DNA from 3 places in the Geodermatophilus sp. SYSU D00710 genome. Region 2 is predicted to be linked to each of the others. Evidence: riboswitches for the same ligand, from Rfam matches in the RefSeq annotation. Region 2 holds a riboswitch; each other region holds the start of a gene.
The links. Region 2 has a riboswitch for cyclic di-AMP ahead of ACI78U_RS05920 (transglycosylase family protein). Riboswitches for the same ligand answer to the same signal wherever they lie in the genome.

Region 1 (7,723 bases), on a different contig from region 2:
CTCCCCGGCGGTCGAGTACACCTCGCTGACGCCGTCGAGGTCGGCGATCGCGGCCGCGACCTCGGGGATCGCGTCGGTGGCGGCGTCGACCATCACGATGGCGGTGATCACGCCGGGGATGCTAGTTGAAGGACCCTCCTGCCCCCCACGCCTCGCTCCGCTCGGCGCGGGTCCCTGCAGGAGGGCCGTTCCGGCACGTCATCCCGGGCCGCCGGGGGCCGACGCGACTGCGACGACGCGCTCGGGGCGGGCCCGGGTGCCCAGCTGCCGGCCGTCGGCGAACGGGTCGCGCACCGCCCGGCCGGCCTCCACCCGTGCGAGGAAGCCGCTGAAGCCCCCGGTGCCCGGCGCCGCGCAGGCCAGGGTGCCGTCGACCTCGACCAGCCGGGTGCCCGGCTTCTCCATCCAGCGCAGCACCAGCTCCGTCTCGTCGACCGAGGCCGCGAGCTCACCATGGGCGCCCGGCACCGTCTCCGCGGTGGCCCGCAGGCCGGCCAGCGCGTCGCGCACCGAGGTCCCGCGCGGGGCGCAGCCGGCCGACACCAGCCGGCCGCGGCGCACCACCGTCAGGTACCAGCCGCCGTCGCCGTCGGGCCGGGCGAGCACGAACTCCGCGACGGCGGCCAGCGTCTCCAGCCGTTGGCGCCGGCGGACGGCGCGCACCAGGACCGCGATCCGGTCGCGCAGCACGGCGGCGTCCTCGTAGCGCTCCTCGGCGGCGAGCCGGTCGACGCGGTCGAGCAGCGGCTCCACCAGGGCGCGCGGGTCGCCGGCCACCGCGCCGCGCAGCACGTCGGCGACGAGCGCGTACTCCTCGACCGACTGGGCGCCGGTGCACGGGGCGCCGCAGCGGCCCATGCCGGACAGCGCGCAGGCCGTGGTGTGCACGCGGGGGGAGAGGCGGGCGGTGCACTGCCGCAGCGGCAGCGACTCGTGGATGGCCGCCATCGCCATGTCCGCGGCCCGGCGGTCGGCGAAGGGCCCGAGGAAGACGCCGGCCCCGGGGCGCACCCGGCGGACCGCCGACAGCCGCGGGAAGGGCTCCTCGGTCAGCCGCAGCCACAGCGCCCGCTCGGGGAAGCGCGAGCGCCGGTTGTAGCGCGGTTTGTGCTCGGCGATCAGCCGCAGCTCGCGGACGGCGGCCTCGAGGTCGTGCGCGCACGGCACGGCGTCGACCCGCTGGGCCAGCGCGACCATCTCGGTCATCCGGCTGCGCTGCTCGCCGGAGGTGAAGTAGCTGCGCACCCGGGTGCGCAGGTCGTTGCTGGTGCCGACGTAGAGCGGCTCGTCGCGCGGGCCGCGGAAGACGTAGACGCCGGGGCCGGAGGGGACCGAGTCGGCGAGGTGGCGCTTGCGGCGCCGTTCCGGGTCGACCTGGCGGGTCAGGCCGGTGAGCTCCTCCAGCGACGTGACGCCGAGCGGGCCGAGCCGCTCGAACAGCCCGTGCAGCACGTCGACGGTGGCCCGGGCGTCGTCGAGCGCGCGGTGGCACGGGGTGGTCGCGGCGGAGAAGTACGGCGCGAGGGTGGCCAGCTTGCAGTTGGGCACCTCGTCGCGGGAGAGCAGCCGGCGGGCGAGGACGGCGGTGTCGACCGAGACGGCCGCGGGCCACGCCGTGCCGGTCTGCTGGCAGGCGGCCTTGAGGAAGCCCAGGTCGAAGGGGGCGTTGTGCGCCACCAGCACGGCGCCGCGGGCGAACTCGAGGAAGGCCGGCAGCACCGCCTCGATGCGCGGGGCGGTGGCCACCATCGCCGTCGTGATGCCGGTGAGGACGCTGATGTAGGGCGGCACCTCGCAGCCGGGGTCGACCAGCGTCTGGAACTCCCCGAGCACCTCGCCGCCGCGCACCTTGACCGCGCCGATCTCGGTGATCGCGCTGTCCTTCGGCGACCCGCCGGTGGTCTCCAGGTCGACGACGACGAACGTGACGCCGGCCAGCGGGGTCCCGAGCTCGTCGATGGTCGTCTGGACGGCGGGGACCGGCTCGTGGGGGGCCGGCCGCACGAGGGGGAGCGGGCGGTCGCCGTGGGCGGGTGCGTGTGCGTGTCGCGGCGACCGGGACCCGGCGCCGTCGGCGGGGAAGAGCACGGCGGGACGGTAGGCCGGGGGTCGGACAGTCCCGGGGAGGCGGGTCCGCCGGCGCCCGTCGTCGACGACGCGCCGCCGCGACGCGCCAGGCGCGGGGACCCGGACGGAGGAGCGGCGCGCGGAGCGCTTGCGGGACGACGGCGGCGCGGACGACGATCCCCCGGCGGACCGCACGGTCCGGTGGTCACGGGGGGTGGTCCGGTGCGCCTGGACCCCGCGTCGCGCCCGCGGCGTCGCGCGGCGTTCCTGGTCACGGCCGCGGCGGTGCTGGTGGCGCTGGTGCCGGCCGGACCCGCCGCCGCCGCGCCCAGCGACCAGCCCGGCGGCACCAGCGGGGTCCTCGACAGCGAGGCCCTCGACCGGCTGCAGGAGCGGGCCGCCGAGGTCCAGGCCGACCTGCAGCAGCGTCAGGCCGAGGTCGCGGCCGCGCAGCAGGCGCTGGCCGCCGCGCAGGCCGACGTCGACGCCGCCTCCGCCGGGCTGGCCGAGGCGGAGGCGGAGCTCGCGCGCCTGCAGGACGTCGTCGCGCGCTACGCCTCGGCGGCCTACCGGGACGGCGGCACGCTGTCCCCGCTGAGCGTCCTGCTCTCCGGCGGGGACCCCGGGGACGCCGCCGCCGCGATCGGCTACCTGGACGCCGTCGACGACCACACCGGCGCGGTCGTGACCGCGGCCGAGGAGCAGCGCCGGGCCGCGCTGGCCGAGCAGGCCGCCGCGGACGCGGCGCTGGCCGAGGCGCAGCAGCGGGCCGACCTGCTGGCGGCCCAGGTCGCCGACCTGGAGGCCGCCGCGGCGGCGGTCACCGACGAGCTCGACGCCGCGCTGAGCGACGTCGACCGGCAGCTGGCCGACCTCCAGCAGGAGCAGCTCGACGTCAACCGGCAGACGGCGGCCAACTGGCGCGCCCACCTCGACCAGCTCGCGGCGGCCGGTGTCGTGTCCCCGCCGGCCTCGGCCCTGGCCGACCCCGCGGCCGGCCTGCCGGCCGGGCTGGTCCCGGTCGGGGACGCCGTGGGGGGCGCCCAGCGGGGCGCCGCCCAGTTCCCGCGCGAGCCGACGTCGCTGCTGGTGCTGCCCGCCGAGACGGTGGCCGCCGTCAGCGAGGCGATGGACACGCTGGGGCAGCCCTACGCGCCGGGGACGGCCGGCCCGGACTCCTGGGACTGCGGTTCGCTGGTCTCCACGGTCTACGGCGCCGCGGGCGTCGACCTGCCCGCCGACCAGGCCGGGCTGTACGCCGTCACGGTGCCGGTCGACCCGGCCGACGTGCTGCCCGGCGACCTGGTGTTCCTCGGGACGCCCGAGTCGGGGCTCGGCCACGTCGGCATCGCGCTGGACCGGGAGACGATGCTGGCCGCCGACGGGCGGGCCGGCGCGGTCGTCGTCCGCCGGCTGCCCGCCGACCAGGTGCTGCACGTGGGCCGGCCGGCCCTGGGCACCCGCCCCGAGGTGGCCGCGCCGGGGTCCTCGGGCGGTGCGCTGCGGGTGGAGTGCGGCAACACCGTGTACCCGCCCAGCTTCGACGGGACCCGCGCCTGGGGCGGGTACCCCAACGGCCTCATCCCGCCCAGCGCGCTGTGCCCCCTCGGCGTGGGCGGGCACGCGCTGCGCTGCGACGCCGCCGCGGCCTACCGGGCGATGAGCGCGGCGTTCGAGGCGGAGTTCGGCCGGCCGGTCTGCATCACCGACTCCTACCGCACCTACGCCGGCCAGGTCCGGCTCTACGGCGAGAAACCGTCCCTGGCCGCGGTCCCGGGGACGAGCAACCACGGCTGGGGGCTGGCGGTCGACCTGTGCGGCGGCATCGAGACCTTCGGCACCCCGCAGTACGCCTGGATGGTGGCCAACGCCGGCCGCTTCGGCTGGCTGCACCCCACCTGGGCGGACCCGGGCAACGGCCGCGAGGAGCCCTGGCACTGGGAGTTCGCGGGCAGCTGAGCCGGGACTGTCGGTGGCCGTCCCTAGCGTGCGGAGCAACCGACAGGGAGACCCGTCCCGACCGCGGCCCGGCACCCGGGCGGCCCGGGGCACCGGAGGGGGGACACGGCCATGCTCATCGACTGCGACACCTGCACCGTGCGCGGCACCGGCTGCGCCGACTGCGTCGTCACCGTCCTGCTGGGTGCGCCGCCGGCGGAGAGGGGCACCGGGCCCGTGCTGCTGCCGGTGCCGCCGGTCCCGGCCGCGCGGGCGACCGGGCCGGCCGCCGGGGACGCGGTCCCCCCGCCGCCGGGCGTGGTGGTGGAGTTCGACGACGTCGAGCGGCGCGCCGTGCGGGCGCTGGCGGAGGTCGGCCTGGTGCCTCCGCTGCGTCACCGCCCGGCGGGCGGGGAGCGTCCCGGCGGACGGCGCCGCACCGGCTGAGGCGCAGGTCGACGACCGAACGGGTACACACCGGAGTGGCGCTACTGCTCACTGTGCGTGTTCTCACAGTCAGCAGGGGTCCCGTTTGTCACAACCTCATCACGTCCGTACTGTGACCGCGTCCGGCCGGGTGGTCGTCACCTGACGCGAGGTGACCTCGGCCGGTCACCGCCGAGTCACCGGACGCCGCCTGCGGGTGCGCGCGAGGTGAGCCGGGGACCCACCGCAGCACTGGGGTGAGTTCTCGCGTGCACCGGCCCGCCGGCGCACGCCTGATAGGGCACGTCTTCCCAGCCCGAACCCGTCAGCTAACTCGGTAGGCGGTTGCTGAGGAAGAACGGAGAGCCGCCGCCCGTGGCGACCCCCCGCCCCTGCCCGGGGCATGCCTGCGCACAGTCCACCTCCTCCGCACCCGCGACCGCCCGCGTCGCCGGCCCGCACCGCCGCTCACCGCGCCGGCTCCTCGGCCGGGTCGCGCTGGTCGGCACCGCCGCCGCCCTGACCGTGGCCCTCGTGCCCGGCACCGCGGTCGCCGACCCCGAGCGGGCCACCACCCCCGAGCAGGCCGCCGAGCTCGCCGCCGACGCCGGCCGCCGGCTCGAGGCGGTCAGCGAGCAGGTCAACGAGGCCCGCGAGGTCCTCTCCCGCCAGCAGGCCGCCGCCGAGGCCGCCGAGCGGGCCCTCGGCGACGCCCGCTCCCGGCTGCAGGACCTCGACGGGCAGATCCGTCAGGTCGCCCGCAGCGCCTGGACCAGCAGCAACGACACCTTCGCCCAGCTGGACCTGCTGATGACCAGCGACTCGGCCGACGAGTTCGTCAGCTCGCTGGCCACCCTCGACCACATCTCCGGCCACACCACCGACGTGCTCGCGCAGGTCGGCGAGGCCGCCACCGCGGCGGAGGAGGCGCAGCGCGAGGCCGACGCCGCCCGGGCCGACGCGGAGGCCACGCTCGAGGAGCTCGACGCCCAGGAGGAGCGGCTCGAGGCCGACATCGCCGACTACGAGGCCCAGTTCGAGGCGCTGACCGAGGCCGCGCGGCAGCAGGCGCTCGCCGCCGAGGCCGAGGCCGCCGCCGACGCCGCGGCCGAGGCGGCGGCCGCAGCGGCTGCTCCCGCGGCGGCCGCCCCGGCGGCTGCGGCTCCCGCGGCGGCCGCCCCGGCGGCTGCGGCTCCCGCGGCGGCGGCTCCGGCCGCGGCGGCTCCGGCGGCGGCCGCCCCGGCTCCGGCGGCCCCCGCGGGTGGGGGCAGCGGCGCCGCGCAGGTGGCGGTGCAGACGGCGCTGGCGCAGGTGGGCGACCCCTACGTGTGGGGCGCCGGCGGGCCGAACGCCTTCGACTGCTCGGGCCTGACCCAGTACGCCTACGCGGCGGCCGGGATCAGCCTGCCGCACTCCAGCCGGATGCAGTCGCAGATGGGCACCGCCGTCTCGCGGTCGGAGCTGCAGCCGGGCGACCTGATCTTCTACTACAGCCCGGTCAGCCACGTCTCCATGTACATCGGCAACGGCCAGATGGTGCACGCCTCGACCTCCGGCGTGCCGGTCAAGGTGGTGTCCGTCGACTCGATGAGCGGCATCACCGCCATGCGCCGCATCGCCTGACGGAAGGACCCCTCCGCCCCCGCCGCTCGGACGCTCGCGGCGGGCCCCTGGGGGGTGGCCGTTCCAGCACGTCGCCAGGGCCGGTGACCCGCACGGGTCACCGGCCCTCGTCGTGCCCGGTGCCGGGTCCGGGGACCGCGGCGGCCGGGCGGGCCGGTCCGCCTAGGATCGGCCGCGTGAGCTGGGCGGGCGGGTGAACCGGACCGCCTCCCGCGCCGCCCTGCTGGTCGCGCTCGTGCTCGGTGCGGCGTTCGTGGTCGTCGTCGCCGCCCGGACGCCCTGGACGGTGCTGCCCACCCCGCCCGGCGGCGCGACGCCGCTGAGCGCCGACGCCGGGCTGCCCGCCGAGGTGGTGCGCCGGGCCGAGGCCTTCGCCGCCGCGGTCCGCCCCGCCTCGCTGGCGGGCCTGCTGCTCGGCCTCGCCGTCTCGGCACTGCTCGGCCTCACCCGCCTGGGCAGCCGGCTGGTCACCGCCGCCGGCCGTCCCGTGGGTGGGCGCTGGCCGCTCACGGTGCTCCTCGGCACGGTCGCGCTGGTGGTCGCCGGCCGGCTGGTCACGCTGCCGCTGTCGGCCTACGGCGAGGTCGTGCGGCACCGCTACGGCCTGTCGACCCGGTCCTGGGGGCTGTGGCTGCGCGACGTGGCGGTCTCCACCGCCATCGACGCCGGCCTGACCGCGCTCACCCTGCTCGCCCTGGTGTGGCTGGCCCGCCGGGCGCCGCGCACCTGGTGGGCGTGGGCCGCGGTCGGCGCGGCGGGCCTGGTGGTGGCCGGCTCGTTCCTCTACCCGGTGGTCATCGAGCCGGCGTTCAACCGCTTCGAGCCGCTGCCGGCCGGACAGCTGCGCACCGACCTGCTCCAGCTCGCCGAGGAGAGCGGCAACCCGGTCGAGGACGTCCTGGTCGCCGACGCCTCGCGCCGGACGACGCGGCTGAACGCCTACGTGTCCGGGTTCGGGTCCACCCGCCGCGTCGTCGTCTACGACACCCTGCTCGCCGACGTCCCCGACGACGAGATCGAGTCGATCGTCGCCCACGAGCTCGGGCACGTCGCCGCCGACGACGTCCTGACCGGCACGCTGCTGGGCGCCCTCGGCGCGGCCGCGGCGGTGGCACTGCTGGGGTGGCTGCTGTCCCGGCCGGCGCTGCTGCGCCGCGCGGGCGCGGACTCCGCGGGTGACCCGCGCGTGGTCCCGCTGGTGCTGCTGCTGACGGCCGTGGGCTCGCTGGTCGCCACGCCGGTGCAGAACCTGGTGTCGCGCCAGGTGGAGGCGCGCGCGGACCTGTACGCCCTCGACCTCACCGGCGACGCGCAGGCGTTCGCCGCGGTGCAGCGGCGGCTGTCGGAGAACAACGTCTCCGACCCGAGCCCGCCGGTGCCGTGGCAGTGGTTCTTCGGCTCGCACCCGACCCCGGCCGAGCGGGTGGCGATGGCCCAGGACTGGCTGCGGCTGGGCGACCGGTGAGCCGCACGCTCGTCGTCACCAACGACTTCCCGCCGCGGCAGGGCGGCATCCAGACCTTCGTGGCAGCCCTGCTCGAGCGCCGCCCGCCCGACTCGCTGGTCGTGCTGGCGTCCCGGTCCCCGGGCTGGGAGGCGTACGACGCGCAGCTGCCCTACCCCGTGGTCCGCCGGCCGACCGCGATGCTGCTGCCGACCCCCGCCACCG
Region 2 (7,723 bases):
GGTGCTGTGGATGGTGGGCCTCGACCTCTGGTCGGGCCTGCTGTTCGGCCTGCTGCTGTCGATGCCGGTGTCGTACTTCCTGCTGCGGCGTTCCCGCGAGCAGCTCAGCGTCGCGCTGGTCATGCGGTCGGAGGAGAAGCGCCGCGCCAAGGAGGAGTTCCGCGCCCGGCTCTCCGGCGACGCCGCCTGACCCGCGGAGGGGGTCAGCCCGACAGGGCGAGGCCGGCGGCGAGCAGCACCCCGGTGGCCAGCGTGAGCAGCCCGGTGGCCTGCAGCGCCGCGATGAGCGCCGGCCCGCGGCCACCCGAGAGCACGACCCGCGACGGCGGCACCGCCAGCGGGGCGGCCAGCAGCGCCAGCAGGGCCCACGGCCGGACGACGCCGATCGCGACGACGACGGCGAACGCCCCGGCCAGCAGCCCGACGTAGAGCAGGCGGGTGGCACGCTCGCCCAGCAGCACGGCCAGCGTCCGCTTGCCCACGACCGCGTCCCCGGCGATGTCGCGCAGGTTGTTGACCACCAGCAGCGCCACCGACAGCAGCCCGACGGGCACCGCGGCCGCCAGCGCCAGCCCCTCGATCCGGCCGGTCTGCGCGAACGTCGTCCCCGCGACGGCGACCAGGCCGAAGAACACGAAGACGAACACCTCGCCCAGCGCCCGGTAGCCGTAGGGGAGCGGGCCGCCGGTGTAGGTCCACGCGGCCGCGATGCAGACCGCCCCGACGGCGACCAGCCACCAGCTCGACAGCGCGGCCAGCACCAGCCCGGCGACGCCCGCGACGGTGAAGGCGAGCAGCGCGGCGGCGAGCACCCGCCGAGCCGGCGCGGCGCCCGAGCCCACCAGCCGCATCGGGCCGACCCGGTCGGCGTCGGTGCCGCGCTTCCCGTCGGAGTAGTCGTTGGCGTAGTTCACGGCCACCTGCAGGGCGAGGGCGACCAGCAGCGCCAGCAGCGCCGGCACGGGCCGGAAGCCGTCGAGCGCAGCGGCGGCGCCGGTGCCCACGAGCACGGGCGCCAGGGCCGCGGGCAGGGTGCGCGGCCGGGCGCCGGCCACCCACTGCGCGGGCGTGGCCATCAGCGGCGACCGGCCAGCGCGGCCGCCAGGCCGCGGCGGTCGGGCTTGCCGGTGTGCAGGGTGGGCACCGCGTCGACCAGGTGCAGCTCCCGCGGGGCGCTGGGTCCGCCGAGCCGCTGCGCCACCCACGGCCGCAGCGTCGCGAGGTCCGGGCTGGTCCCCGCGGCCGGGACGACGGCGGCCACCACCCGCTGCCCCCACTCCTCGTCGGGCCGGCCGAAGACGACGGCGTCGGCGACGTCGGGGTGCTCGCGCAGCACGCCCTCGACCGCCTGCGGCGCGACGTTCACCCCGCCGCTGACCACCACGTCGTCGAGTCGGCCGGTGACGGTCAGCCGCCCGTCCGGCCCGGTCGACCCCGCGTCGCGGGTGCGGAACCAGCCGCCGGCGAAGGCCTCCGCCGTCGCGCCCGGGTCGCGGCGGTAGCCCAGCGCCAGCACGGGACCGGCGACGGCGACTGCGCCCGTTCCGCCGGGTCCTGCGGCACCGTCCTCGACCCGGACCCGGACGCCGTCGAGCGGGACGCCGTCGTAGACGCAGCCGCCGCACGTCTCGGTCATCCCGTAGGTGGTCACCACGGCCACCCCCTCCCGGCGGGCCCGGGCCAGCAGGGCGGGGTCGGTGGCCGCGCCGCCCACCAGGACGGCGTCGAGGGCGCGCAGCGCGCCGGGCTCCGAGTCGAGGTACCGGCGCAGCTGGGTGGGCACCAGCGAGGCGTACCGGCGGCCGGCGGGCATCCGCGCGACCGCGGCGGCGAGGGGCTCGCCCGGCTCGAGGACCGTGGGCGCGGTGCCGGCCAGGGCCGACCGGACCAGCACCTGCAGCCCGGCGACCGCCGACACCGGCAGCGCGAGCAGCCAGGCGCCGGGTCCGCCGAGCCGGTCGGCGGTGGCGCCGGCCGAGGCCCGCAGCGCCGCCGCGGACAGCAGCACCCCGCGGCCGCCGCCGGTGGACCCGGAGGTGACGACGACGACGTCGGCGCCGTCCTCCAGCGGCTCGGCCGGCGCGAGGACCGCGCGGGCGGCCGCGGCGGCGGGACCCGACGGGAGGACGGCCACCGGCGGACCGCCGTCGAGGGCCGCGCGGACGGCGGGCAGCACGGTGCGCAGCACGTCGTCGGGATCGTCCGGCGCGGGGAGGACGGTCAGCTGCCGGGGCACGTCGAACCAGGGTACGAGGCGCGCGATCTACGCTGGCGGGCGTGATCACCGCCGCCCTCCCGCCGGGGATCGAGGAGGCGGCGGTGTGGTCGGTGCCGATGCGCACCCGCTTCCGCGGCATCGACGTGCGCGACGGCGTCCTGGTGCGCGGCCCGGCCGGCTGGGGCGAGTTCTCCCCCTTCTGGGACTACGGCACCGTCGAGAGCCGCCGCTGGTGGCCGGCCGCGGCGGAGGCCGCGCTGGAGGGCTGGCCGGCGCCGCTGCGCGACGCGGTGCCGGTGAACGTGACCGTGCCCGCGGTGGGTCCCGAGCGGGCGCGCGCGATCGTGGTGGCGTCGGGCTGCCGGACGGCGAAGGTCAAGGTGGCCGAGCCCGGGCAGACGCCGGCCGACGACCTCGCCCGCGTGGAGGCCGTCCGCGACGCGCTCGGTCCGTCCGGCGCGCTCCGGGTCGACGCCAACGCCGCCTGGGACGTCGACACCGCGGCGGCCCGCATCCGGGAGCTCGACCGGGTGGGCCTCGAGTACGTCGAGCAGCCGTGCGCGACGCTCGACGAGCTGTGCGCGCTGCGCCGGCGGATCGACGTCCGGATCGCCGCCGACGAGGCCGTCCGGCGCGCCGGCGACCCGCTCACGGTCGACCTGCGCGGGGCCTGCGACGTCGTCGTCCTCAAGGTGCAGCCGCTGGGCGGCGTGCGCGCGGCGCTGCGGGTCGCCGAGGCGCACGGATTGCCGTGCGTCGTGTCCTCGGCCCTGGAGTCCTCGGTGGGCCTCGCGGCGGGCGTCGCGCTGGCCGCCGCGCTGCCCGAGCTGCCCTTCGCCTGCGGCCTGGCCACCGGGGCGCTGCTCGACGGCGACGTGACCGGCGATCCGCTGGTGCCCGTCGACGGCACGCTGCCGGTGCGGGCGGTGGTGCCCGACCGGCGGGCCGCCGTGGCCCCGCCGGACGACGTGACCGCCCGGTGGTCGGCGCGGCTCACCGCGGTGCTCGCCGCGTGAACCCCTCCACCGCGCTGGCCCGCGTGCTGGTCGACGAGCTGGTCCGCGGCGGGGTCCGCGACGCCGTCCTCGCCCCCGGCTCGCGCTCTGCCCCGGTCGCGCTCGCGCTCGCCGCCGCCGAGCGGGCCGGCGCCGTGCGGCTGCACGTGCGCATCGACGAGCGGACCGCCTCCTTCCTCGCCCTCGGCCTGGCGCGCGCCTCCGGCCGCCCGGTGCCGGTGCTCACCACCTCCGGGACGGCGACCGCGCACCTGCACGCCGCGGTGCTCGAGGCCGACGTCAGCGGCGTCCCGCTGCTCGCGCTCACCGCCGACCGGCCGCCGGAGCTGCGGTCCACCGGTGCCAACCAGACGATCGAGCAGCCCGGCCTCTACGGCGGCGCGGTGCGCTGGGCGGCCGACGTCGGGGTGCCCGAGGCCGGGCGGGAGGCCGCGCAGAACCGCTACTGGCGCTCGGTGGTGTCGCGGGCGCTGCTGTCGGCCACCGGCGCCTTGTCAGGCGACCCCGGCCCCGTGCAGCTGAACCTGCCCTTCCGGGACCCGCTGCTGCCCGACGGGGAGCCCGGCCCGCTCGATGGCCCGTGGGCCGGTCGCGCCGGCGGTGCCCCGTGGACGGCCGGGGCGCCCGCGCCCGTCCCGGCCGGTCCGGTCGGGGACGGGCCGCGCACCCTCGTGGTGGCCGGCGACGGACCGCCCGCGGCCGGCCGGGCCTGGGCCGCCGGGGCCGCTGCTTCGGGCTGGCCGGTGGTCGCCGAGCCCAGCGGCGGAGCGTGGACCGGCGACGCCGTCCGCGGCGGGGCGCTGCTGCTCGGCGTCCCCGCCTGGCTGGACGCGCACCGGCCCGAGCGGGTCGTGGTGGTCGGCCGGCCCACGCTGTCGCGGCCGGTGTCGGCGCTGCTCGCCGACCCGCGGGTGCGGGTCGAGACGGTCGCGGCGACCCCGCGCTGGCCCGACGCGGGCCGGTCGAGCGCGCTGGTCTCGCGGGCCGCCCCGCCCGCCGGGCCGCCGTCGGACCCCGGCCGGGCCGGGAACCGGTCCGGGGCGTGGGCCGGGGCCTGGTCCGACGCCGCCGCCCGCGTCGGGACCGCCGTCGACGCGCTGCTCGACGCCGCGCCGGGCCTCACCGCCGCCCGCCTGGCCCGCGACGTCGTCGCCGCGCTGCCGGCCGGGGCGCTGCTGGTGCTCGGCTCCTCGACGCCGGTGCGCGACGTCGACCGCCTGGCCGTGCCGCGCGGCGACGTCGCCGTGCTGGCCAACCGCGGGGTGGCCGGCATCGACGGGACCGTCTCGACCGCGGTCGGGGCGGCGCTGGCGCACGGCGGCCCGACGGTGGCGCTCCTGGGCGACCTGACGTTCCTGCACGACCTGCAGGGCCTGCTCACCGGCGAGGGCGAGCCGCGTCCGGACCTCACGCTCGTCGTCCCGGACAACGACGGCGGCGGGATCTTCGCCCAGCTCGAGCCCGGCCGGGCGGCGTACGCGCGCGACTACCGGCGGGTGTTCGGGACGCCGCACGGGCGCGACCTGGCAGCGGTCGCGCAGGCGCTGGGCTGGACGGCGACGGCGGTCTCCTCGGCCGGCGAGCTGCCGGCCGCGCTGGCGGCGGGCGGGCCGCGGGTCGTCGTCGTCCGCACCGACCAGCGCGCCGAGGCCGACCTCGCCGTCGCGCTCCGGGACGCCGCCGCCCACGCCCTCGGCTGACCGGGCGGACGGGCGGTGGAGGACCGGTCCGTCCGGTGGCGTCCATCACCAGGCGACGTGCCCGCAGGGTCCCGGAGGACCGGTCGCCGGGGCCGCGCCGGACCACGTGGACCGGGGGGGCGAGGGTCCGGTGACCAGCGCGTTCCCCACTCCCGACCCGCTGGCGCCGCAGGCGGTCGGTTGGTCACGGCAGCGTCACGCGCTACCCCACGTGTCCCCTCCTAATCGGACTGTGACCGGCGACACAGCGACAGTTGCCATGACCGTAGGTAGCTTTTTGGCTGCGCTCAGCAGAACGGAGCGCGGCGCCGGTCCGCCAAACCCTGCCCACCGGTCGTCCACACCAACACCCAGGGCAGGGGTGGGGGACCCACTTCCGGCGCGCGACGGCCCACGGGGGCCGGACCCGAACGCGCCTCGGGGTGAAGCCGCGGACCGCGGCCGGGCACCGATCGCCCGAACCCGACAGCTCACCTCGCCGGCGGTGATCGGGAGATCATCACCATGCCCAAGCACCGCGCACCCCGCTACGTCCGCACCAAGAAGGTCATCGCCCGGGCCCCTGTCGCCGCCGGCGCCACCGTCGTCGGTCTCGGCGTCCTCAGCTCCCCGGCCTCCGCCTCCACCAGCCACGACTGGACCGACGTCGCCCAGTGCGAGTCCAGCGGCAACTGGAGCATCAACACCGGCAACGGCTACTACGGCGGCCTGCAGTTCAGCCAGTCCACCTGGGCCGGCTTCGGCGGCACCGAGCTCGCCGCCCGCGCCGACCTGGCCACCCCCGCCCAGCAGATCGAGATCGCCGAGCGCGTCCTCGAGGGCCAGGGCATCGGCGCCTGGCCGAGCTGCGGCAAGTACCTGACCGAGGGCACCACCGCGGCCGCCGCCGAGGCGCCCACCGCCCCCGCTCCCGCCGCCGAGGCACCCGCCCCGGCCGCCGAGGCCGGTCACTCCCACGACCACGCCGACGACGCCGCCACCGAGGACTACACCGTCCGCTGGGGCGACACCGTGAAGAAGATCGCCGCCGCCCACCAGCAGAGCTGGCGCGAGCTCTACGAGCGCAACGTCGACGTCATCGGCGGCAACCCGAACCGGATCTACCCCGGTCAGGTGCTCGCCGTCAGCGGCGCGGCCCCGGCCGAGGCCGCTCCGGCCCCGGAGGCCCCCGCCGCGACCGCCTCCGCCGGCGAGTCCGCCCCCGCGCCCGCGGTGGCCCCGCTGGCCGAGGTCGCCCCGCAGGTCGCCTCCGCGATCGCGTCGATCACCAACAGCGCCGGCCCGGTCAAGGCGGTCGTGCAGGCCGCCGCGAACGCCGTCGTGAGCAACGTGCCGGGCGCCGCCGACATCACCCTCGGCGGTACGCGCGGCAGCGCGGTCGACCCGAACGGGCACCCGTCGGGCCTGGCGCTGGACTACATGGTCATGACCGACAACGCCCTCGGTGACGCCATCGCCCAGTACCACGTCGACCACTGGGACGAGCTCGGCGTCGAGTACGTCATCTGGGAGCAGCGGATCCTGACCTCGCCCGACGGCGCGTGGAAGGCGATGGCCGACCGCGGCAGCGTGACCGCGAACCACCACGACCACGTGCACGTGAACTACGTGGGCTGATCCCCACCCCCGACGAGGGCCCGTCAGCGGCCGCGAGCCGTCCAGTGGGCGAGGTACGAGCGGTGCAGCCACGCGTCCACCCAGGCGCGGTCGGGCGCGGCCGGCACGGCCGGGCTGTCGCGCAGCGCCAGCAGCCGGGCCTCGGCGTCGTCGACCGCGGCGACCACCTCGGCCAGCGGTACCTCGCCCCGGCGGATGCTCCGCAGGTACGTGCGGTGGGGCTCGGGCACCGGCAGGGTGATCCGGCCGGTCGTCAGCAGCTCCACCCCCTGGATGCCCAGCCGCAGCGCGTGCATCGCGTACTTGACGTCGAACCCGTGCGCGGCGACGAGTTCAGGACGGTTCGTGTGCGCGCCGGCTGCGCCGGTCATCGCCGCCCGCTGGCCCCTCAGGTAGCCGAGGAAGCGGTCGGCGGCCACGCGGGAGACGAACCGGTCGGCGTGCGCCACCAGGTCCGCGCCCGCGGCCTCGCGGACGACGACCTCCTCGTCCGGCACGAACAGCAGCAGCAGGACGGTGGGGTTGCCGCCCAGCGCCAGCCGCGCCCACTTCCGCGCCGCGTACACCACGACGTCGAGGTCGCCGGCGCCCGACCGGTTGGCGAGCCCGCCGGGGCGGTCCCACGCGGTGTGCCGGTGGTACTGCTCGAACGGCACGGTCACCGTCGTCGAGAGCCCGGCGGGCACGCGCGCGGTGCCGGTGACGTACTCGGGCGGCTCGAGGCAGATGCCCATCTCGTCGCGGTCGTCCTGCCCCGTCACCAACGTGCCGTGCACGCCGGACCCCACCTGCGCGCGGAGGATCGTCCCCTGCTCGGCGATCTCCCGCGCCCGCGCCGAGGCGTGCGGGTGGTCGAAGGGCGACGGGAGCGAGCGGTCGCCGGCGATGGTCGGGACGGCGGTCACCGGGCCACCCAACCAGCCCGGAGGCCGGCCGCCGACCCGTTTCCGGCTCAGCTCTCCAGGGCGGCCTGGAACGCGGCGAACTTCGACTGGGTCTCGGCGAGCTCGGCCGCGGGGTCGGAGCCCGCGACGATGCCGCACCCGGCGAACAGCCGCGCGGTGCACGGGTCGTCCTCGCCGAGCCGGGCGCAGCGCAGGGCCAGGCCGAACTCACCGTCGCCGCGGGCGTCGAGCCAGCCGACCGGTCCGGCGTAGCGGCCGCGGTCCATG
Region 3 (7,723 bases), on a different contig from region 2:
CCGACACCGACAGCCTGCTCGACTGGGTGGAGCTGCTCGCGGCCGAGACCGGGCTGCCGGTGGGGATCAAGTCCGCCGTCGGCGACATGGCCTTCTGGGACGAGCTCACCGAGCTCATGGCCACCACCGGCCGCGGGGTGGACTTCGTGACCGTCGACGGCGGCGAGGGCGGCACCGGCGCCGCGCCGCTGATCTTCACCGACTCGGTGTCGCTGCCGTTCCAGCTCGGGTTCGCCCGGGTGTACTCGACCTTCGCCCGGCGCGGCCTCACCGACCAGGTGACCTTCGTCGGCGCCGGCAAGCTCGGCCTGCCCGACAACGCGGTCGTGGCCTTCGCCCTCGGCTGCGACATGGTGAACATCGCCCGCGAGGCGATGCTGGCCATCGGCTGCATCCAGGCGCAGAAGTGTCACACCGACACCTGCCCGACCGGGGTGGCCACCCAGAACGCCTGGCTCGCCCACGGCCTGGACCCGGCGCTGAAGTCGGTGCGGCTGGCCAACTACGTCGCCACCCTGCGGCGGGACCTGCTCAAGGTGGCCGAGGCGTGCGGCGTCGAGCACCCGGGGCTGATCGACACCTCGTCGGTGGAGGTGCTCACCGGGCGGTCGGCGTCGACCCCGCTGGCCGAGGTCTACGGCTACGAGCCCGGCTGGGGCCTGCCCTCGGCGGCCGACCGCGCGGAGATCGTCGCGCTCATGACCGCCGAGGCGCCCCAGGGCGGGACGGCGCCCCCCTCGGAGGACGCCGTCCGCTGAGCAGAGGCATGGGAAGCTCTCCCCACGTCCTGCGCCGCAGGACGTGGGGAGAGCCTCCTATGCCTCGCCGCGGAGGAGCTGCTCGAAGTCGGGGACGTCGGCGAAGGGGTCGACCGGGCGGGCCGTGGCCGGCCGGCCGGTGACGACGTCGGCCAGCTCGCCCGCCGCACGGGTGATCCGCGCCGCCAGCTCCCCGCTGACGCCGTCGCCGCCGGCCCAGTCCTCGCTCGCCGCGAACACCGCCGTCGGCACGGTCACCGCCCGCAGGTAGGCGAACAGCGGCCGCATCGCGTGCTCGAGCACCAGCGAGTGCCGCGCGGTGCCGGCGGTGGCGCCCAGCAGCACCGGCTTCCCGGTCAGCGCGTCCTTCTCCAGCACGTCGGCGAAGGACTTGAACAGCCCGCTGTAGGAGGCGGTGAACACCGGGGTCACCGCGATCACCGCGTCGGCGCCGGTGACCGTGTCGATCGCCGCGCGCAGCGCCGAGTTGGGGAAGCCGGTGACGAAGGCGTCGGCCAGGTCGCGGGCGTGCTCGCGCAGCTCCACGACCTCGACGACGGCGTCCTCGCCCCGCTCGCGCAGCGCGTCGACGGTGGCGGCGGTCAGCCGGTCGGCCAGCAGCCGGGTCGACGACGGCGTCGACAGGCCAGCGCTGACGACGGCGAGGGTGCGGGTGGTCATGCGGAGACCTCCTCCTGGACCTGGCCGGTGACGTCGTCACCCGCGGCGTACACGGTGGAGTCCTGCGCGCCGCCGCGGGCGGCGACCAGCGACGCGTGGGTGGGCGCGTCGGGCACGTGCGCGGGCTTGAGCGCGGCGAACTCGCGGCGCAGCACCGGCACGACCTCCTCGCCGAGGATGTCGAGCTGCTCGAGGACGGTCTTCAGCGGCAGCCCGGCGTGGTCGATGAGGAACAGCTGCCGCTGGTAGTCGCCGACGTAGTCGCGGAAGCCGAGGGTCCGCTCGATGACCTGCTGCGGGGAGCCGACGGTCAGCGGCGTCTCGCGGGAGAAGTCCTCGAGGGAGGGGCCGTGGCCGTAGACCGGCGCGTTGTCGAAGTAGGGCCGGAACTCGTCCACCGCGTCCTGCGAGTTCTTGCGCATGAACACCTGACCGCCGAGGCCGACGATCGCCTGGTCGGCGGCGCCGTGGCCGTGGTGCTCGAAGCGGCGGCGGTAGAACTCCACCATCCGCTGGGTGTGCTCCTTCGGCCAGAAGATGTGGTTGTGGAAGAAGCCGTCGCCGTAGTACGCGGCCTGCTCGGCGATCTGCGGGCTGCGGATCGAGCCGTGCCACACGAACGGCGGGACGCCGTCCAGCGGGCGCGGCGTCGAGGTGAAGCCCTGCAGTGGGGTGCGGAACCGCCCCTGCCAGTCGACGACGTCCTCGTCCCACAGCCGGCGCAGCAGCGCGTAGTTCTCCACCGCCAGCGGCAGCCCGTCGCGGATGTCCTGGCCGAACCAGGGGTAGACCGGGCCGGTGTTGCCGCGGCCCATCATCAGGTCGACGCGGCCGCCGGCCAGGTGCTGCAGCATCGCGTAGTCCTCGGCGATCTTCACCGGGTCGTTCGTGGTGATCAGGGTGGTCGCCGTCGACAGCTGCAGCCGCGAGGTCTGCGCCGCGACGTAGGCGAGGGTCGTCGTCGGCGACGAGGAGAAGAACGGCGGGTTGTGGTGCTCGCCGAGGGCGAAGACGTCCAGGCCGACCTCCTCGGCCTTCTTCGCGATCGTGACGATCGCCCGGATCCGCTCCGCCTCGCTCGGCGTGCGGCCCGTCGTGGGATCGGTCGTGATGTCGCTGACCGAGAAGACGCCGAACTGCATCTCGTGCTCCATGTGGTTGAGAGTGCAACTATCGCTACGGCCCGTCCAACCGCGGTGCCCTCTCGTCCATTCCCAGGGTCTCGTGACCGTGCTGAGATGCTGTGACTGCGCTCGGTGATGGATCCGGCACGTCCCGGCGATCCCACTCCGGCGGGCCCCGCGCCCCCCTGTCGGCGCCCGGCCGGTGGGTATCCGGGGTGGGATCGTGATCACCCCGACGGCCGGCCGGGGAGTCCGGACCGGCACGGCGGACCGAGGGGGACCGGGATGTCGCAGCGGGCAGGGGGAGGCGCTCAGACCGGAGCGCCGGGGGACGGTACCGGAGGGCGGCCGCCGTCGGGCGGCCTCGACGGCCTGCTGGGGACCGGGCCGGTGTTCACCGGGGCGGTCCGCGGCTACGACCGCGCACAGGTCGACGACTACGTGAACTGGGCGGAGACCGAGGTCCTCGTCCTGCGCCGGGAGAACGACCACCTGCTCAGCCGCTACGCCGCCGCCTCGGCCGAGCTGCAGAACGCCCGGCGCCGGCTGGCCGCGCTCGTCCGCGAGCGGCAGTCGCTGCCGGGGCCGGACGAGGCGCGAGAACTGGTCCGCCGGGCCGAGGCCGAGGCCGCAGCCCGGACCGCCGCCGCCGAGGAGGAGGCGCGGCGCGTGGTCGAGGAGGCCCGCACCGAGGCCGAGGCACGGCTGGGCGGGGTCGCCGAGATGCGCGAGGCGGTCATCGCCCTGCGCGAGCAGACCCGCAGCGAGGCCGCGGCGGTGCTCGAGGCGGCCCGCCGCGAGGCTGCGGAGCTGGGCCGGGCGGCGGCCGAGGAGCGCGCCCGGCTGGACCGCGCGGCGGCCGCGGTGCGCGAGCGCCTGGACCGGGAGGCGGCCGAGCGCCGGCGGGTCGCCGAGGCCGAGCTCGCGCCGCTGCGCGACGAGCGCGACCAGGCGCGCGAGTGGCTGCTCGGGTTGACCGGGCAGATCGACCGGGCGCTCGCGGTGATCACCGGCGTGCTGCCCGACGACGTCCCCGTCCTCGCCGAGCGTCGTGAGGCGGCAGAGACCGTCGGAGAGGCCACCGCGGGCGCCGCGCGGGAGCCGGTCGCCGCTGCCGATGCGTCGCAGGTCACTGTGTTGCGCGACACGGACCGGCCCCAGGTCGCCGCGGCCTCCTGACCAGCAGCGACACTGGCGCGGCCAGTGGCCCGGAGGACCGGCGGGTCACAGCCGTCCCGCCCGTCCCTCCGGCCCCGTGTTGTCACGGACCGGTAACGGTGTCTACGGTGGCGGGCGTCCGGTCGGTCGTCTCTCCCCGTCCGGGGAGCCTGACCGGACGCCGCCGAGTCGTGTCCGCACCCGCGGACGCGAGCCGGGGACCCACCGCAGTACTGGGGTGAATCGCACCCGTCGAGCTCTGCTCGCGGGGGCGTAGGGCTGCTTCCCGCCCGAACCCGTCAGCTAACTCGGTAGGCGGCTCACGGAAGAAACGGAGAGCCTCCGCATGCCCCGCCTCCGGGCCCCCGCGGCCCGCAGGTGCAGCCGCCCGCGCGCGCAGCGCGGTCCCGCGTCCTCCTGACGCCGGCTCGACCCTGCCCTGCCGCGCCCGGCGCCGACCGCGGCCGCCGGAGACCTCCCGACCAGACACGCCGTAGACCCGCGCTGCGTGCGCGTGCCCATGACCCGGGCCGCCGCGCGCCCTCTCCCTCGGAGCGCCCACCCGCATGTTCAGCCGTACCCGTCGCACCGCCGCCGACACCCCCGTCGCCGAGACCCCCGACACCGACGCCCTCGAGACCGCCGTCCTCGAGGTGGACGACGAGACCCCCGCCCCCGGCCGCGCGCGCCGCGGTGGCCTGCTGGGCTCCCGCCGCCCGGCCCTGCTGCTCGGCACCGCCGCCGCCGGCGCGCTCCTGGTCGGGGTGCTCTCCGGCACCGGCCCCGCCGCCACCGGCGGTGCCGAGGCCGACACCGCCAGCGCCTCGGTGGGCGTGGCCGAGGCGCTCGGCCTCGCGGAGCAGGGCACCGACGGCGCCGTCGAGGACGGTGACCTCGCGCCGCTGGAGGAGCTCGCCGCCTCCCGCACCGAGCGCACCGCGATCGACGCCGCCGCCGTCCAGGCCCAGGCCGCGGCCGACCAGGCCGAGCGCGACCGCGTCGCCGCCGAGGAGGCCGCCCGCATCGCCGCCGAGGAGGAGGCCGCGCGCGCCGCCGCCGAGGCGCAGGCCGCTGCCGAGGCGCAGGCCGCTGCCGAGGCGCAGGCCGCTGCCGAGGCCGAGGCCGCCGCCGCGGAGGCCGCCGCTGCCGCCGAGGCCGCCGAGGCCCAGGCCGCCGAGTCCGCCGCGGCTCCGGCGCCGAGCAGCTCCAGCTCCGAGAGCCGCGGGTCGTTCAAGGACTACGCGCTCGGCCTCGTCGGCGCCGAGCAGTTCTCCTGCCTCGAGAAGCTCTGGGGCAAGGAGAGCAACTGGAACCCCAACGCGCAGAACCCGACCAGCACCGCCTACGGGATCGCGCAGTTCCTCGACTCCACCTGGGCCAGCACCGGCATCGCGAAGACCTCCGACGGCTACCGCCAGATCGACGCCGGCCTGGTCTACATCAACGAGCGCTACGGCTCGCCCTGCGAGGCCTGGGCCCACTCGCAGGCCACCGGCTGGTACTAGGAGGACCCCGCTGCCCCCCGCGCCTCGCACGCTCGGCGCGGGACCCTGCAGCGGAGCCGTTCCAGCACGTCACCTCGGGAGGGCCGGTGACCAGGGTGGTGCCCGCGGGCTTCGTCCGCGCGCACACCCAGGTCCGCCGGCCCTCCCTCGTCCCCGAGGTCCGGCTGCACGTCGCCGACGACGTCGTCGCCCTGTGGGAGGCGATGGAGACCGCGGGGGGCGCCGGTGAGGAGCCGCCGTTCTGGGCCGCGGCCTGGCCCGGTGGGCAGGCCCTGGCCCGCGCCGTGCTCGACGGCGCCGTCCCGGTGGCCGGTCGCCGCGTCCTCGACCTCGGGTCGGGCAGCGGCCTGGTCGCCGTCGCGGCCGTCCTCGCCGGTGCCCGGCACGTGCTCGCCAGCGACGTCGACCCGTTCTCGCGGACCGCGGTCGGCGTCAACGCCGTCCTCAACGGCGTGCGCGGCATCAGCGTGATCGGCGACGTCCTGCACCGCGAGCCGCCCGACGTCGACGTCGTCCTGGCCGGGGACGTCTGCTACGACCGCGTGATGACCGGGCGGGTGCTGCCGTTCCTCGACCGGGCGCGCGCCCGCGGTGCCGAGGTGTTCGTCGGGGACCCCGGCCGCCCGTACCTGCCGCACGAGCGGCTCGAGCCGGTCACCGTGCTCGACGTGCCCGAGACCGAGGGCCCGGGCCTGCGCCGCACGACGGTGTGGCGACTGCCCTGAGCGCCCCGCGGTCGTGGGTAGGGTCGCCGCCGTGGCCGCACCGCTCCCCGTCGCCCCCGGCGGCGGCCGCGGGCGCCGGGCCCGCCGCCCCTCCGGCGACGACCGGGAGCGGGCCATCCTCACCACCGCCGAGGAGCTGCTCGGGCAGCGCCCGCTGGCCGACATCTCCGTCGACGACCTGGCGCGCGGGGCAGGCATCTCCCGGCCCACCTTCTACTTCTACTTCCCGTCCAAGGACGCCGTCGTCCTCGCGCTGCTCGACCGGGTGGTGGGGGAGGCCCGCGCGTCCCGCTCGGCGGCGCTGCGCCGCGCCGGCGACGACGTCCGCGCCGGTTGGCGGGGCGCGCTCGAGGCGGTCCGCGACACCTTCGCCGCGCACCACGCCCTCACCACCGCGGCGGCCTCGCTGTTCGCCACCAGCGCCGAGGCCCGCGCGCTGTGGTCGGAGGTCATGGAGCAGTTCGTCGCCGAGACCGCCGCGGCCATCGACGCCGAGCGGGCCCGCGGCGCCGCCCCGCCCGGCCCACCGGCCCGCGACCTCGCCGTGGCGCTCAACTGGATGAACGAGCGGGTCATCCACGTGACCGCCACCGGGCAGGCGCCGGTGCTGGGCGAGGCCGACCTGGTCGACGTGTTGCTCACCGTGTGGCTGCGCACCGTCTACGGCGGCGACGGGCCGGGGGCCGCCCCCGCCTGACCGACACGCCGTCGACGTACTCGACACGGTGTCGAGTAGTGTCGCCCAGGTCACCCCGGCTCCGACAGGGAGAGTCATGACCGAGACCAGTCCCGCCCGCCACGTCGACGTGCTGATCGTCGGCGCGGGCCTGTCGGGCATCGGCGCGGCCTGCCACCTGCAGCGCGAGGTCCCCGGCAAGAGCTACGCCGTCCTCGAGGCCCGCGAGGCCATCGGCGGCACCTGGGACCTGTTCCGCTACCCGGGCGTGCGCTCGGACTCGGACATGTTCACCCTGGGCTACTCCTTCCGGCCGTGGACCGACCCGAAGGCCATCGCCGACGGGCCCTCGATCCGCGAGTACGTCCGCGACACCGCGCGCGAGTACGGCGTCGACGAGCACATCCGCTTCCGCACCCGGGTGCTCGCCGCGTCCTGGTCCACCGAGGACTCGCTGTGGACGGTCACCGCCGAGCGCACCGACACCGGCGAGACCGAGACGTGGACCTGCTCGTGGCTGTCGGTGTGCTCCGGCTACTACCGCTACGACCAGGGGTACCGCCCCGAGTTCCCCGGCGAGGAGCGCTTCGGCGGGCAGGTCGTGCACCCGCAGCACTGGCCCGAGGACCTCGACTGGGCCGGCAAGCGCGTCGTCGTCATCGGCAGCGGCGCCACCGCCGTCACCCTGGTGCCGAGCCTGGCCGCCGAGGCCGCGCACGTGACGATGCTGCAGCGCACCCCCACCTACGTCGTGAGCCTGCCCGGCCGCGACGCGCTCGCCGAGAAGCTGCGCCGCCGGCTGCCCGACCGCGTCGTCTACCCGGTGGTGCGGTGGAAGAACGTGCTGGTCTCCATGGCCTCCTTCCAGCTCAGCCGGCGCCGGCCCGAGCTGATGAAGCGCATCCTCGCGAAGGCGGCGGCCAAGGAGCTGCCCGAGACCGTCGACGTGGGCACCCACTTCAACCCGCCCTACGACCCGTGGGACCAGCGGCTGTGCGTCGTCCCCGACGGCGACCTGTTCCGTGCGTTGCGCGCCGGCAAGGCGTCGATCGTCACCGACCGGATCGCCGGCTTCGACGAGACCGGCATCGCCCTG

Region 1: it holds a riboswitch for cyclic di-AMP, as region 2 does, so the genes downstream of both, ACI78U_RS20500 (C40 family peptidase) here and ACI78U_RS05920 (transglycosylase family protein) in region 2, are expected to answer to the same signal.
Region 3: it holds a riboswitch for cyclic di-AMP, as region 2 does, so the genes downstream of both, ACI78U_RS13020 (aggregation-promoting factor C-terminal-like domain-containing protein) here and ACI78U_RS05920 (transglycosylase family protein) in region 2, are expected to answer to the same signal.

Annotation. Positions count from the first base shown of each region.
Region 1 is NZ_JBJGYX010000059.1:11,157-18,879, forward strand. Features, by position in the region: gene ACI78U_RS20480 (Lrp/AsnC family transcriptional regulator) at 1-111, opposite strand, end outside; gene ACI78U_RS20485 (DEDD exonuclease domain-containing protein) at 199-2,004, opposite strand; gene ACI78U_RS20490 (NlpC/P60 family protein) at 2,290-4,026, shown strand; gene ACI78U_RS20495 (hypothetical protein) at 4,138-4,452, shown strand; cyclic di-AMP (ydaO/yuaA leader) riboswitch at 4,612-4,790, shown strand; gene ACI78U_RS20500 (C40 family peptidase) at 4,807-6,054, shown strand; gene ACI78U_RS20505 (M48 family metallopeptidase) at 6,248-7,519, shown strand; gene ACI78U_RS20510 (glycosyltransferase family 4 protein) at 7,516-7,723, shown strand, end outside.
Region 2 is NZ_JBJGYX010000008.1:106,007-113,729, reverse strand. Features, by position in the region: gene ACI78U_RS05945 (DUF4229 domain-containing protein) at 1-190, shown strand, start outside; gene ACI78U_RS05940 (1,4-dihydroxy-2-naphthoate polyprenyltransferase) at 204-1,076, opposite strand; gene menE (o-succinylbenzoate--CoA ligase) at 1,076-2,236, opposite strand; gene ACI78U_RS05930 (o-succinylbenzoate synthase) at 2,278-3,234, shown strand; gene menD (2-succinyl-5-enolpyruvyl-6-hydroxy-3-cyclohexene-1-carboxylic-acid synthase) at 3,231-4,934, shown strand; cyclic di-AMP (ydaO/yuaA leader) riboswitch at 5,266-5,434, shown strand; gene ACI78U_RS05920 (transglycosylase family protein) at 5,439-6,551, shown strand; gene ACI78U_RS05915 (DNA polymerase beta superfamily protein) at 6,575-7,456, opposite strand; gene ACI78U_RS05910 (isochorismate synthase) at 7,504-7,723, opposite strand, start outside.
Region 3 is NZ_JBJGYX010000024.1:43,268-50,990, reverse strand. Features, by position in the region: gene ACI78U_RS13040 (FMN-binding glutamate synthase family protein) at 1-758, shown strand, start outside; gene ACI78U_RS13035 (FMN reductase) at 816-1,439, opposite strand; gene ACI78U_RS13030 (LLM class flavin-dependent oxidoreductase) at 1,436-2,593, opposite strand; gene ACI78U_RS13025 (DivIVA domain-containing protein) at 2,954-3,742, shown strand; cyclic di-AMP (ydaO/yuaA leader) riboswitch at 3,894-4,054, shown strand; gene ACI78U_RS13020 (aggregation-promoting factor C-terminal-like domain-containing protein) at 4,288-5,226, shown strand; gene ACI78U_RS13015 (class I SAM-dependent methyltransferase) at 5,313-5,951, shown strand; gene ACI78U_RS13010 (TetR/AcrR family transcriptional regulator) at 5,983-6,648, shown strand; gene ACI78U_RS13005 (flavin-containing monooxygenase) at 6,725-7,723, shown strand, end outside.